Linked DNA regions of Saccharopolyspora erythraea. The main gene of each other region encodes a partner of the protein of the gene in region 2 in a complex. Links are inferred from orthologs where the notes say so. Each region holds a gene or a part of one and is shown on either strand. Other genes may lie near its edges.

Evidence for each region. The genes of interacting proteins can lie anywhere in the genome.
Region 1: the proteins of mfd (region 2) and uvrA are in contact, whole or in part, in a crystal structure (PDB 4DFC), measured with the Escherichia coli proteins. The link is inferred for Saccharopolyspora erythraea from one-to-one orthologs.

Annotation. Positions count from the first base shown.
Region 1 is NZ_CP054839.1:6,628,954-6,634,485, forward strand. The notes cover bases 439-3,839. They hold uvrA (excinuclease ABC subunit UvrA), read right to left. Parts: upstream 3,501-3,839; coding sequence 639-3,500; downstream 439-638. Other genes in these bases: HUO13_RS29620 (serine hydrolase domain-containing protein), read left to right, coding at 439-521. In the rest of the region: more of HUO13_RS29620, read left to right, coding at 1-438; HUO13_RS29630 (maleylpyruvate isomerase family mycothiol-dependent enzyme), read left to right, coding at 3,993-4,778; HUO13_RS29635 (MBL fold metallo-hydrolase), read left to right, coding at 5,063-5,532. UniProt on the Escherichia coli protein: The UvrABC repair system catalyzes the recognition and processing of DNA lesions. UvrA is an ATPase and a DNA-binding protein. A damage recognition complex composed of 2 UvrA and 2 UvrB subunits scans DNA for abnormalities.
Region 2 is NZ_CP054839.1:931,916-938,143, reverse strand. Bases 2,139-6,228 are described here. They hold mfd (transcription-repair coupling factor), read right to left. Parts: upstream 5,924-6,228; coding sequence 2,339-5,923; downstream 2,139-2,338. Other genes in these bases: HUO13_RS04280 (PQQ-dependent sugar dehydrogenase), read left to right, coding at 6,138-6,228. Also shown: HUO13_RS04290 (BCCT family transporter), read right to left, coding at 308-1,999. UniProt on the Escherichia coli protein: Couples transcription and DNA repair by recognizing RNA polymerase (RNAP) stalled at DNA lesions. Mediates ATP-dependent release of RNAP and its truncated transcript from the DNA, and recruitment of nucleotide excision repair machinery to the damaged site.

The DNA.
Region 1 (5,532 bases), 5.7 Mb from region 2 along the record:
ACGCCGGCGGGGTGCGCACCATCGGGCACGGCGGATCGGGCAACGGCCAGTTCGCCGAGCTGCTCATCGCGCCCGAACGCGACTTCGCCGTCGTCTCGCTGTCCAACGCCGGCCCGGACGGCCACCCGTGCAACCGGGCCGTCGTCCGGTGGGCGCTGGAGCACTACCTCGGAGTGATCGACCGGGACCCGCAGCCGGTGCCCCACGACGACACCCGGGCCCGGGAGGTCGCCGGACGCTACGAGAACGACGCCATGTACCTCGACATCGCCACCGACGGCTCCCGGCTCACCCTCGGGGTCGGGATCAGGCCGGCGATCCGCCTCGCCTCGGACGTCGAGATGCCCCCGGACTACCCGCCGGCCGCCGCTGGTTTCCTGCCCGGCGACGGCGACGAGTACGTCGTCACCGAAGGCGGTTTGCAGGGAGAGCGCGGCTACTTCACCCGCGACGACGACGGCGCCGTCGTGGGCGTGGACCTCGGGGGCAGGCTTTTCAGCCGCGCTCCCGCCACGCCCTGATCAGGCGGCGCGCCCGCCCGGCCCGCCCCGCGAATCCTCGGCGGTCCCGCCTGATCACGTGCATCCTGATCAGGCGGGATCGCATCTCCGGCGCCGGGAAGCGTCCGGGCGCGGGGATCAGCCCTCGGCGAGGATCGGCGCCAGGAAGCGGCCGGTGTAGCTGTCCTCGACCTCGGCGACGTCCTCCGGAGTGCCCTCCGCGATCAGCTCGCCGCCGCCGTTACCGCCCTCCGGGCCCATGTCCAGCACCCAGTCCGCCGTCTTGATGACGTCGAGGTTGTGCTCGATGACGATCACCGTGTTGCCCTTGTCCACCAGGCCGTTGACCACGCCGAGCAGCTTGCGGATGTCCTCGAAGTGCAGACCCGTCGTCGGCTCGTCGAGGATGTAGACCGTCTTGCCCGTCGAGCGCTTCTGCAGCTCGCTGGCCAGCTTCACCCGCTGCGCCTCGCCACCGGACAGCGTCGGCGCGGGCTGCCCGAGCCGGACGTAGCCGAGGCCGACGTCCACCAGCGTCCGCAGGTGGCGGTGGATGGCGTTGATCGGCTTGAAGAACTCCGCGGCCTCCTCGATCGGCAGGTCCAGGACCTCGGCGATCGTCTTGCCCTTGTAGTGCACCTCCAGGGTCTCCCGGTTGTACCGGGCCCCCTTGCACACCTCGCACGGCACGTAGACGTCGGGCAGGAAGTTCATCTCGATCTTCAGCGTGCCGTCGCCCGCGCACGCCTCGCACCGGCCGCCCTTGACGTTGAAGGAGAACCGGCCCGGCTGGTAGCCACGCACCTTGGCCTCGGTCGTCGCCGCGAACAGCTTGCGGATGTGGTCGAAGACGCCGGTGTAGGTCGCCGGGTTCGACCGCGGGGTCCGCCCGATCGGCGACTGGTCCACCTGCACCAGCTTGTCGACGTTGCCCAGCCCGTTGACGCGGGTGTGCCTGCCGGGGACCTGCCGCGCGCCGTTGAGCTTGTTCGCCAGCACCGACGCCAGGATGTCGTTGACCAGCGTGGACTTGCCCGATCCGGACACCCCCGTCACCGCCACCAGACAGCCGAGCGGGAACGAGACGTCGATGCGGTGCAGGTTGTGCTCGCGGGCGCCGACGACGGTGAGCTGGCGCTTGGGGTCGTTGCGCCGCCGGGTCTCCGGCAGCGGGATGTGCTTGCGCCGCGCCAGGTAGTCGCCGGTGACGGACGCCTCGTTGTCGAGCAGCTCCTTGTACGGCCCGCTGTGCACGACCCGACCGCCGTGCTCACCGGCGCCGGGACCGATGTCGACGATCCAGTCGGCGCTGCGCACGGTGTCCTCGTCGTGCTCGACGACGATGAGCGTGTTGCCGAGGTCGCGCAGGCGGCTCAGCGTCTCCAGCAGCCGGTGGTTGTCGCGCTGGTGCAGGCCGATCGAGGGCTCGTCGAGCACGTAGAGCACGCCGACCAGGCCCGAACCGATCTGGGTGGCCAGCCGGATGCGCTGCGCCTCACCACCGGAGAGCGTGCCCGCGGCGCGGTCCAGCGACAGGTAGTCCAGGCCGACGTCGAGCAGGAAACCCAGCCGCGCCTGCACCTCCTTGAGCACCCGCCCGGCGATCATCTCCTCGCGCTGGCCGAGCACCAGCCCGTTCAGGAAGTCCGCGCACTCGCGGACGCTGAGCGCGCTGACCTCGGCGATGGACATCTCACCGGTCTCGGCGCCCTCCATCGTCACCGCGAGGATCTCGGGCTTGAGGCGGGTGCCGTCGCACGCCGGGCACGGCACGTCGCGCATGTAGCCCTCGTACTTCTCGCGCGCGTAGTCGGACTCGGTCTGCTCCAGCCTGCGCTCCAGGAACGGGATGACGCCCTCGTAGTTGGCGTAGTAGGAGCGGGTGCGGCCGTAGCGGTTCTTGTAGCGCACGTGCACCTGGTCGTTGGTGCCGTGCAGCACCGCCTTCTTGACCTTGGTCGGCAGCCGGTTCCACGGGGTGTCCATCCGGAAGCCGATCGCCTCCGAGAGCGAGGTCAGCAGCCGGGTGAAGTACTCGGCGGTGTGCCCGCCGGCCCACGGCGCGATCGCGCCCTCCTCCAGCGACAGCTCCTCGTCGGGCACGACCAGCTCCGGGTCGACCTCCTTGCGGATGCCCAGGCCGACGCAGTCCGGGCAGGCGCCGTAGGGGGAGTTGAACGAGAACGACCGCGGCTCCAGCTCGTCGACACCCAGCGGATGTCCGTTGGGGCAGGCCAGGTTCTCGGAGAACTTGCGCTCGCGGTGGGGGTCGTTCTCCTCGACCTCGACGAACTCCAGCAGTACCAGGCCGTCGGCCAGCCGCAGCGCGGTCTCCACCGAGTCGGTCAGCCGCTGCTTGGCGCTGGGCTTGACGGTGAGCCGGTCGATCACGACCTCGATGTCGTGCTTCTCCTGCTTCTTCAGCTTCGGCGGGTTTTCCAGCGGGTGCACCACGCCGTCGACCCGCGCGCGGGCGTAGCCCTGCGACTGCAGCTTCTCGAAGAGGTCGACGTACTCGCCCTTGCGGCTGCGCACCACCGGCGCCAGCACCTGGAACTTGGTGCGCTCGGGCATCGCAAGGACCTGGTCGACGATCTGCTGCGGGGTCTGCTTGCTGATCGCCTCGCCGCACACCGGGCAGTGCGGCTTGCCCGCGCGGGCGTAGAGCAGCCGCAGGTAGTCGTAGACCTCGGTGATGGTGCCCACCGTGGACCGCGGGTTGCGGCTGGTCGACTTCTGGTCGATGGAAACCGCCGGGGACAGGCCCTCGATGAAGTCGACGTCGGGCTTGTCCATCTGCCCGAGGAACTGCCGGGCGTAGGCGGACAGCGACTCGACGTAGCGTCGCTGCCCCTCGGCGAAGATCGTGTCGAAAGCCAGGCTCGACTTCCCGGAGCCGGACAGCCCGGTGAACACGATCAGGCTGTCCCGGGGCAGGTCGAGGTCGATCCCGCGCAGGTTGTGCTCACGGGCGCCGCGGACGACAAGGCGGTCAGCCACTGCAATCCCTTCGAAGTTCTCGCCGGGTCGGGTGCGACCCCCCGGCGGTGCGGGCCCGGTGTCGGACGGGCCCGGGTGTGGGCAGGAGGCGGTGCCGGCCCCAACGGGTCAGCGGGCACGTCCCGAGCGAGACACCGGCATCGGCACCGCAGTGGTGCACGGCCGCGCACCGGTGGTGGTGCGCCGGGTGCCGCACCGCGGTCGGCGCCGGGGTGAAACGCCTGCAGGACGTCGCACATCAATGCTATTCGGGGGCACCGACAGTCTCGGATCGCGTCCGGTCCACCACCGCGTGACCTGTGTCCACTGTCACCCGCTGTCACCTGAACGAGTGACCGACCGTGAGGACGGCGTCACCGCGCCGGGGCCTCGTCCGACGATACGCAAAATTACCCCGGAATGGGCACTGTCGGCCTCGGCGCCCTCGCATCTACGCTCGAAACCTCACCGGCGTGCAGCACCGGCAATCCCCTTTTGAAGCGAGGACGACCCATGGCTGACATCGCTCTCGGGGCCGGCGACCGTAGCAACATCGAAAGCACCACCGGCGCCGCGCAGCTAGCCCACCGGACCTCGGTCGCACTGGCCGCCATCGAGCAGGCCAGCGACCGCTTCATGGAGACCGCCAGGAGCCTCGACGAGCTGTCGATCCACAGGCCGAGCCTGCTGCCGGGGTGGACCCGGGCGCACGTCATATCGCACGTGGCGCGCAATGCCGACGGGTTCCTGAACCTGCTGCGGTGGGCGCGCACAGGCGTCGAGCACCCCATGTACGCCAGCGCGTCGGACCGCGACGCCGACATCGACGAGGGCGCGGTGCGCGGCAGGCAGCTGCTGCTGGAGGACCTCGCGGCGTCGTGCGAGCGCTTCGCCCGCGCCGCCCGCGAACTGCCGGTGTGGGCGTGGACCGCCGAGGTGCTCGACGGCGCGGGCGACCCGATCCCGGCGCACGGGGTGCTGCGCGGGCGGCTGCTGGAGGTGTGGGTGCACCTGGTCGACCTCGACCACGGCTTCGGATTCGACGACATCCCGCGCCCCGACGTCGAGGAGGTCCTCGAGGACGTCGTCCAGCAGTTCGGCGGCAGGCACGATGTGCCCGCGCTCACCGTCGTGGTCGACTTCGACGGGCGCGAGCGCAGCTGGGAGCTGCGCGGGACGACGTCGCGGCCCAGCCAGGTGCACGGCGACCCCGGCGCGATGCTGGGGTGGCTGCTCGGACGCACCAGCGGCGAGCGGCTCACCGGCGACCCGCTGCCGACCCTGCCGCCCTGGCTCTGAGGGCCTGGTTCCGGGGCCGTTCTGTGTTCTCCCGCAACGGAAGTGCGCGGTTGTCCCATGCGCAACACGCCGTAGCTCGGGAGTCCGGCTGCTGATCCGCCGTGGTCGGCTGGGCGGCGTGGTCGGCTGGGCGGCCGTCCGTCCGCTGTGTGGTCGCTTCCCGCTGTGTAGGCCGTCGGCGGCTGCATGGCCCGCTGCCTGGGCCGGGCGGATGATCCGCCGCGCGGGAAACTCACCCACGGCTGACGTGAGCCGCGCCTCCACCTGCCGTTAGGCTCGCTGGCGTGGAGCCACGAGGACAGTACACGGGACACGTCGAGGCCGGCGGCGCTCCGGCCCGGCGCGAGCTGGACGAGCTGACCATCACCAAGATGTCTGTCGGCCCGATGGACAACAACGCCTACCTGCTGGTCTGCCGCCGGACGGGCGACGCGTTGCTGATCGACGCGGCGAACGACTCCGAGCGGCTGGCCGACCTGCTCGGCCACGACGACCAGCGCCCGCGCCTACGCACGATCGTCACGACCCACCGCCACGGCGACCACTGGCAGGCGCTGGGGTCGATCGCGGGCCAGACCGGTTCCTACACCATGGCCCACCCGGCCGACGCGGCGGAGCTGCCGGTGCCGCCGGACCGCCTGGTCGAGCACGGCGAGACGATCCAGGTCGGCGAGGCCGCGCTGGAGGTCATCCACCTGCGCGGGCACACGCCGGGTTCGATCGCCCTGCTCTACCGCGACCCGGCCGGTCACCC
Region 2 (6,228 bases):
CTCCCGGGCTCCCCAAGGCAATTCGCCACGAGGACCGGCCCGAGTTTGACAGAGAGTCACCGCTTGCATCAGTTCTTGACCGGATAACGATCCGGGAAGCGGCCGGAAATCATCCTGATGCCGCAACTGGATTAGCTGATCGGCGAAGGACCCGAGCCGGAAATACGCCCGGTCAGTGGATACCCCGCTCGGTCACCCTGGGTTATCGTCCGCACGCGTCGGCGTCCATCGGTCCCGCCAAGGACATTACCGTCGCGCAGGCCGCGCAGGATGAGCCAGTTGGCATATTCCAGGGCGGGACCGGCCGTCAGGACTGCCGGCCGGTCCCCTGCGCCCCCTCCTCGCCTGACTCCATCGGGCCGACCTCCAGCCGGAAGTCCTCGCCGTGGCGCTCGGTGCCCGCGATGACGGCCTGCTCCAGCACCTCGGCGCCCTTCTGGCCGCGCTGCATCAGCGGGTCCTCGCGCAGGTCCTTGGTCAGCGCCACGCACAGCAGCACCATGACGATCGCGAACGGCGCCGAGGCGATGAAGGTCAGGTTCTGGATCCCGCTCAGCGCGTCCTCACCGCCGATGACCAGCATGATCGCGGCCACCGCCCCGGTAGCGGCACCCCAGAAGATCACCATCCACCGGGTCGGATCGATCGTTCCGCGCTGCGCCAGCGTGCCCATGACCACCGACGCCGCGTCCGCACCCGACACGAAGAAAATCGCCACCAGGACCATCACCAGCACGGTGGTGACCATCGACAGCGGCAGGGTCTCCAGCACCGCGAACGTCTGCGCCTCCTCACCGCCGCTGCGGTAGACGTCGATGCCCCCGTCCTCGATGCTGATCGCGCTGCCGCCGAGGATGCAGAACCACACCAGGCTGACCGCGCTGGGCACCAGGATCACACCGCCGACGAACTGCCGGATCGTGCGCCCTCGGCTGATGCGCGCGATGAACATGCCCACGAAGGGCGTCCACGAGATCCACCACGCCCAGTAGAAGATCGTCCAGCTCGACAGCCAGGTGTTCATCTCGGCACCGCCGGTCGCCCCGGACCTGGCGATCATGGTCGCGAAGTCGCGCAGGTAGACGCCGACCGACGTCGGCAGCAGGTCGAGGATGAACACCGTCGGGCCGACGACGAACACGAACACCGCGAGCAGGGCGGCCAGCACCATGTTGATGTTGGACAGCCACTGGATGCCGCGGGCGATGCCCGAGACCGCCGACAGGACGAAGCAGATCGTCAGCACCAGGATGATCAGGACGAGCACGGTGTTGCTGACCCCGCCGATCCAGCCCGCCGCCTGCATGCCGCCCTGGATCTGCAGGGTGCCCAGGCCCAGCGACGCCGCCGACCCGAACAGGGTGGCGAACAGCGCCAGGATGTCGATCAGCCTGCCGATCGGTCCGTCGCAGCGCCGCCCCATCAGGGGCGTGAAGACAGCGCTGATCAGCTGCTTGCGGCCGCGCCGGAAGCTGCTGTAGGCGATGGCCATCCCGACCACCGCGTAGATCGACCACGGGTGCAGGGTCCAGTGGAACAGGGTGGTCGCCATCGAGACCTCGATGGCCTCGTCGGAGAACGGCGGCACGGTCCCCGGCGGCGGGTTGACGAAGTGCGCGAGGGGCTCGCTCACGCCGAAGAACATCAGGCCGATGCCCATGCCGGCGCTGAACATCATCGCGATCCAGGAGACGGTGCGGAACTCCGGCTCCTCGTCGTCGGCGCCGAGCGGGATCGTGCCGTAGCGGCTGAAGGCCAGCCACACGGCGAACACGACGAACGCGGTGGACGCCAGCACGAACCCCCAGCCGATGTTGGTCACCAGCCAGGACAGCGCGTCGCCTGCGGCCTTGGCCAGCGTCGCGGTGGACAGCGCGCCCCACAGGACGAAGAACACCGTGATGGCGGCGGTGACCCCGAAGACGACGAAGTCGGTGCGCGCCCGGTGCCCGTTCGCGCCCGCACCGGGCACCTGAACGAGATCTCTGTGCTCCGCCATGACGTCGCGCCTCCTCGTGACCATGGGAGTCGCGTCAACCGTCACTCGAAGGCGCGTTCCCGGCAACTCAGGAGTGCCTCCAGCCACGCGCGCCACTCCCGTGGTCTGACCTGCGAGAGTGACGCCGCGCGGCGGAGGCGCCACGGAGGTGCTACGGCCGCGCGAGGCCGTCGAAGGCCGGACGTCCACGGCCATCAATGGCCGGACGACACGGGCGGATGGTGCGTACCGCCCGGCGCGGGCGGTACCGAGCCGGTCGGACAACCGCACAGGCGACCAGAGGCCGCCTACGCGGTTGCGACCGCCCGCCCGCGTCGCCCCTCGGGGTTGGCGAGGGCGTCAGCCCACCGGCGCGGGGCGCCCGGCCAGCGACTCGAGCAGCTTCGCGCACCAGTCCAGCAGCGCTTCGTCGCGCAGCGGCGGCGCGCCGATCCGGCCCCCCGCGGCGCCCTCGGTCGGCCGCGGCACCGAGACGGTGCGCACCGCGGCCTTGTACACCGCCTTGGGGTACAGCCGCTTGAGCCGGACCAGCTGCGAGTCGGCCAGCTCCAGCGGAGCCGCCCGCAGCGACGTGCCCTGCAGGGTCACCTCCGTGACCCCGTGCGCGCGGCACAGCTGGCGGAACGCCGCGACCTTGAGCAGGCGCTCGACGGGCTCGGGCAGCTGACCGTAGCGGTCGGTGAGCTCGGCCCGCACCGCGTCGAGGGCCTCGGCGTCGGCCGCCGCGGCGATCTTGCGGTATGCCTCCAGCCGCAGCCGCTCCCCCGGCACGTAGTCGTGCGGGATGTGGGCGTCCACCGGCAGGTCGACCCGCACCTCCGGCAGCTCCTCCTCGCCCGCCCCGGGCTCGGCACCGGCGTGCCTGCGGAACGCCTCGACGGCCTCGCCGACCAGCCGCACGTAGAGGTCGAAGCCGACGCCCGCGATGTGGCCGGACTGCTCGGCGCCGAGGATGTTGCCCGCACCCCGGATCTCCAGGTCCTTCATCGCCACCGCCATGCCCGCGCCCAGCTCGGAGTTCTGCGCGATGGTGGCCAGCCGGTCGTGGGCGGTGTCGGTCAGCGGCTTCTCCGGCGGGTACAGGAAGTAGGCGTAGCCGCGTTCGCGGGCGCGGCCGACCCGGCCGCGGAGCTGGTGCAGCTGCGAGAGGCCCAGCACGTCGGAGCGCTCCACGATCAGGGTGTTGGCGTTGGAGATGTCCAGCCCGGTCTCCACGATCGTGGTGCACACGAGCACGTCGTGCTCGCGCTCCCAGAAGCCCTGGATGATCTTCTCCAGCCGGTCCTCGTTCATCTGTCCGTGGGCGGTGACGATCCGCGCCTCCGGCACCAGCTCGCGCAGGTGCCGCGCGGCCTTCTCGATGGTCTGCACCCGGTTGTGCACGAAGAAAACCTGGCCGTCGCGCAGCAGCTCGCGCCGGATCGCGGCCGCGACCTGCTTCTCGTCGTAGGCGCCGACGTAGGTCAGCACCGGGTGGCGCTCCTCGGGCGGGGTGAGGATGGTCGACATCTCGCGGATGCCCGCCATGCTCATCTCCAGCGTCCGCGGGATCGGCGTCGCCGACATGGTCAGCACGTCGACGTGCGTGCGCAGAGCCTTGATGTGCTCCTTGTGCTCGACGCCGAAGCGCTGCTCCTCGTCGACGACCACCAGCCCGAGGTCCTTGTAGCGGACGCCGGTCTGCAGCAGCCGGTGCGTGCCGATGACGACGTCCACGGTCCCCTCGGCGAGTCCGGTGGTGGTCTGCTCGGACTCCAGCGGGTCGGTGAAGCGCGACAGGCCCTTGACCGTCACCGGGAACGAGCGCATCCGGTCGGTGAAGGTGTTGAGGTGCTGCTGGGCGAGCAGGGTCGTGGGCACCAGCACCGCGACCTGCTTGCCGTCCTGGACCGCCTTGAACGCCGCGCGCACGGCGATCTCGGTCTTGCCGTAGCCGACGTCGCCGCAGATCACCCGGTCCATGGGCACCTCGCGCTGCATGTCGGCCTTGACCTCGTCGATGGCGGCGAGCTGGTCGCCGGTCTCGGTGTAGGGGAAGGCGTCCTCCAGCTCCCGCTGCCACGGGGTGTCGCCGCCGAAGGCGTGGCCGGGGGCCGACTGGCGGGCGGCGTAGAGCTGCACCAGCTCGGCGGCGATCTCCTTGACCGCCTTGCGCGCCTTGGCCTTGGTGTTCTTCCAGTCCGAGCCGCCGAGCTTGTTCAGCGTGGGCTGCTCGCCGCCGACGTAGCGGGAGACCTCGTCGAGCTGGTCGGTCGGCACGAACAGCCGGTCGCCGGGCTGGCCGCGCTTGCTGCTGGCGTACTCCAGCACCAGGTACTCGCGGGTGGCGCCGCCGACGGTGCGCTGCACCATCTCGACGTACTTGCCGATGCCGTGCTGCTCGTGGACGACGAAGTCGCCGGCCTTCAGCGCCAGCGGGTCGACGGCGTTGCGGCGCCGCGACGGCATCCGGCGCATGTCCTTGGTGGAGGTGCCGCCGCGCCCGCCGGTCAGGTCGGCCTCGGTGAGCACCACGAGCGCGACCTCGGGCGCGGCGAAGCCGTCCTCCAGGCCGCCGCGGGCGACCGTGACCACGCCTGGCTCGGGTTCGCCGGTGAGCCCGTCCTCGGCCAGCCGGGCGGGCAGCTCGCCCTCCCGGAGCTGCTGCACCGCCCGCTGAGCGGTGCCCGCACCCGCCACGACCAGCACCGCCGCACCGCCGGCGGAGGTGTGCGCGCGGAGGTCGGCGAAGGCTCGCTCCACCTCGCCGCGGTAGGCGTCGACCTGCTTGAGGGCGAGCCGGACGACTCCGTCGTCCTCGGTGTCCTCGCTGCTGAGCTGCGTCAGCGTCCACCACGGCAGGCCGGCCGACTCGGTGTGCGCGGCGACCTCGGCCAGGCCGCGGTAGGCGGAGGCACCGAGGTCGATGGGCGCCCGGCCGCCGTCGGCGGCGACCATCCACGACGCCTCCAGGAACTCCTGGCCGGTACGCACCAGGTCCGCCGCGCGCGCCCGCACCTTCTCCGGGTCGGCGACCACGACGTGCGTGCCGCTCGGGACCAGGTCGGTCAGCAGCCGCATCTCCCCCTCGCACAGCGCGGGGATCAGCGCCTCCATGCCCTCGACCGGGGCACCGCCGGCGATCTTGCCCAGCATCTCGTTGAGGTGCGCGTCGGCCTCGTGCTGCTCGGCGAGCTTGGCCGCGCGCTCCTGCACCTGCTCGGTGATCAGCAGCTCTCGGCAGGCGGGCGCGAACAGGGTGGTGTCCTGCGCGTCGGGCAGCGACCGCTGGTCGGCGACGGAGAACGGGCGGACCTCGGTGACCTCGTCGCCCCAGAACTCCACCCGCAGCGGGTGCTCCTCGGTCGGCGGGAAGACGTCGACGATGCCGCCGCGCACCGCGAACTCGCCGCGCTTCTCGACCATGTCGACCCGGTTGTAGGCCAGCGCCGCCAGCCGCTCGACCAGCTCCTCGAAGTCGTGCTCGTCGCCGACGCGCAGCCGCACCGGGGCCAGCTCGCCCAGCCCGGGCGCGATCGGCTGGATGAGGCTGCGCACCGTCGTGACCAGCACCCTGACCCGGCCGTGCTCGTGCTCCTCGGGGTGGGCGAGCCTGCGCAGCACGGCGAGCCTGCGGCCGACGGTGTCGGCGCGCGGGGAGAGCCGCTCGTGCGGCAGCGTCTCCCACGACGGGAAGACCTCCACGCCGTCGGAGCCGATGAGGTCCGACACCGCGGCGGCGACCTCCTCGGCCTCCCGGCCGGTCGCGGTCACCAGCAGCGCCGGGCGGTCGGCGGCGGCCAGCGCGGAGGCGGCCAGCGGGCGGGCGGCCGCCGGGCCCTCCAGCACCAGGCGCGGCCGGTCCACGGCCTCGACGACCTGGCGGACGGCGCTGTCGCGCAGCATGGTTTCGAGCAGTCCGCGCAGGGGACCGGCCTGGCTCATGGCATCTACCTCGCACCGAACGTCTGAGAACGCGGACACACCCCTGCCCGGGACTTCGCCCGATGCGCCAGGGCTGCCGGTGGACATGGCTGCACGCACCAGTCGGGCGGCCGCTGCCGGGGGTTCGCCGGTCCAGCCTACGACTCCGCCCCGACGGCCTGCCGCCGGATCGAACGGCAGCCGTCCGTCTATGACCGGTGTCACACTGGACGGCATGCTTCGGTCCGCCGCATCCGCCGTGCTCTGCCTCGTCGTTCTCGCGGGTTGTGCCGGCGCCGGCACCCCCGCGCCCACCGCGCCCGCGC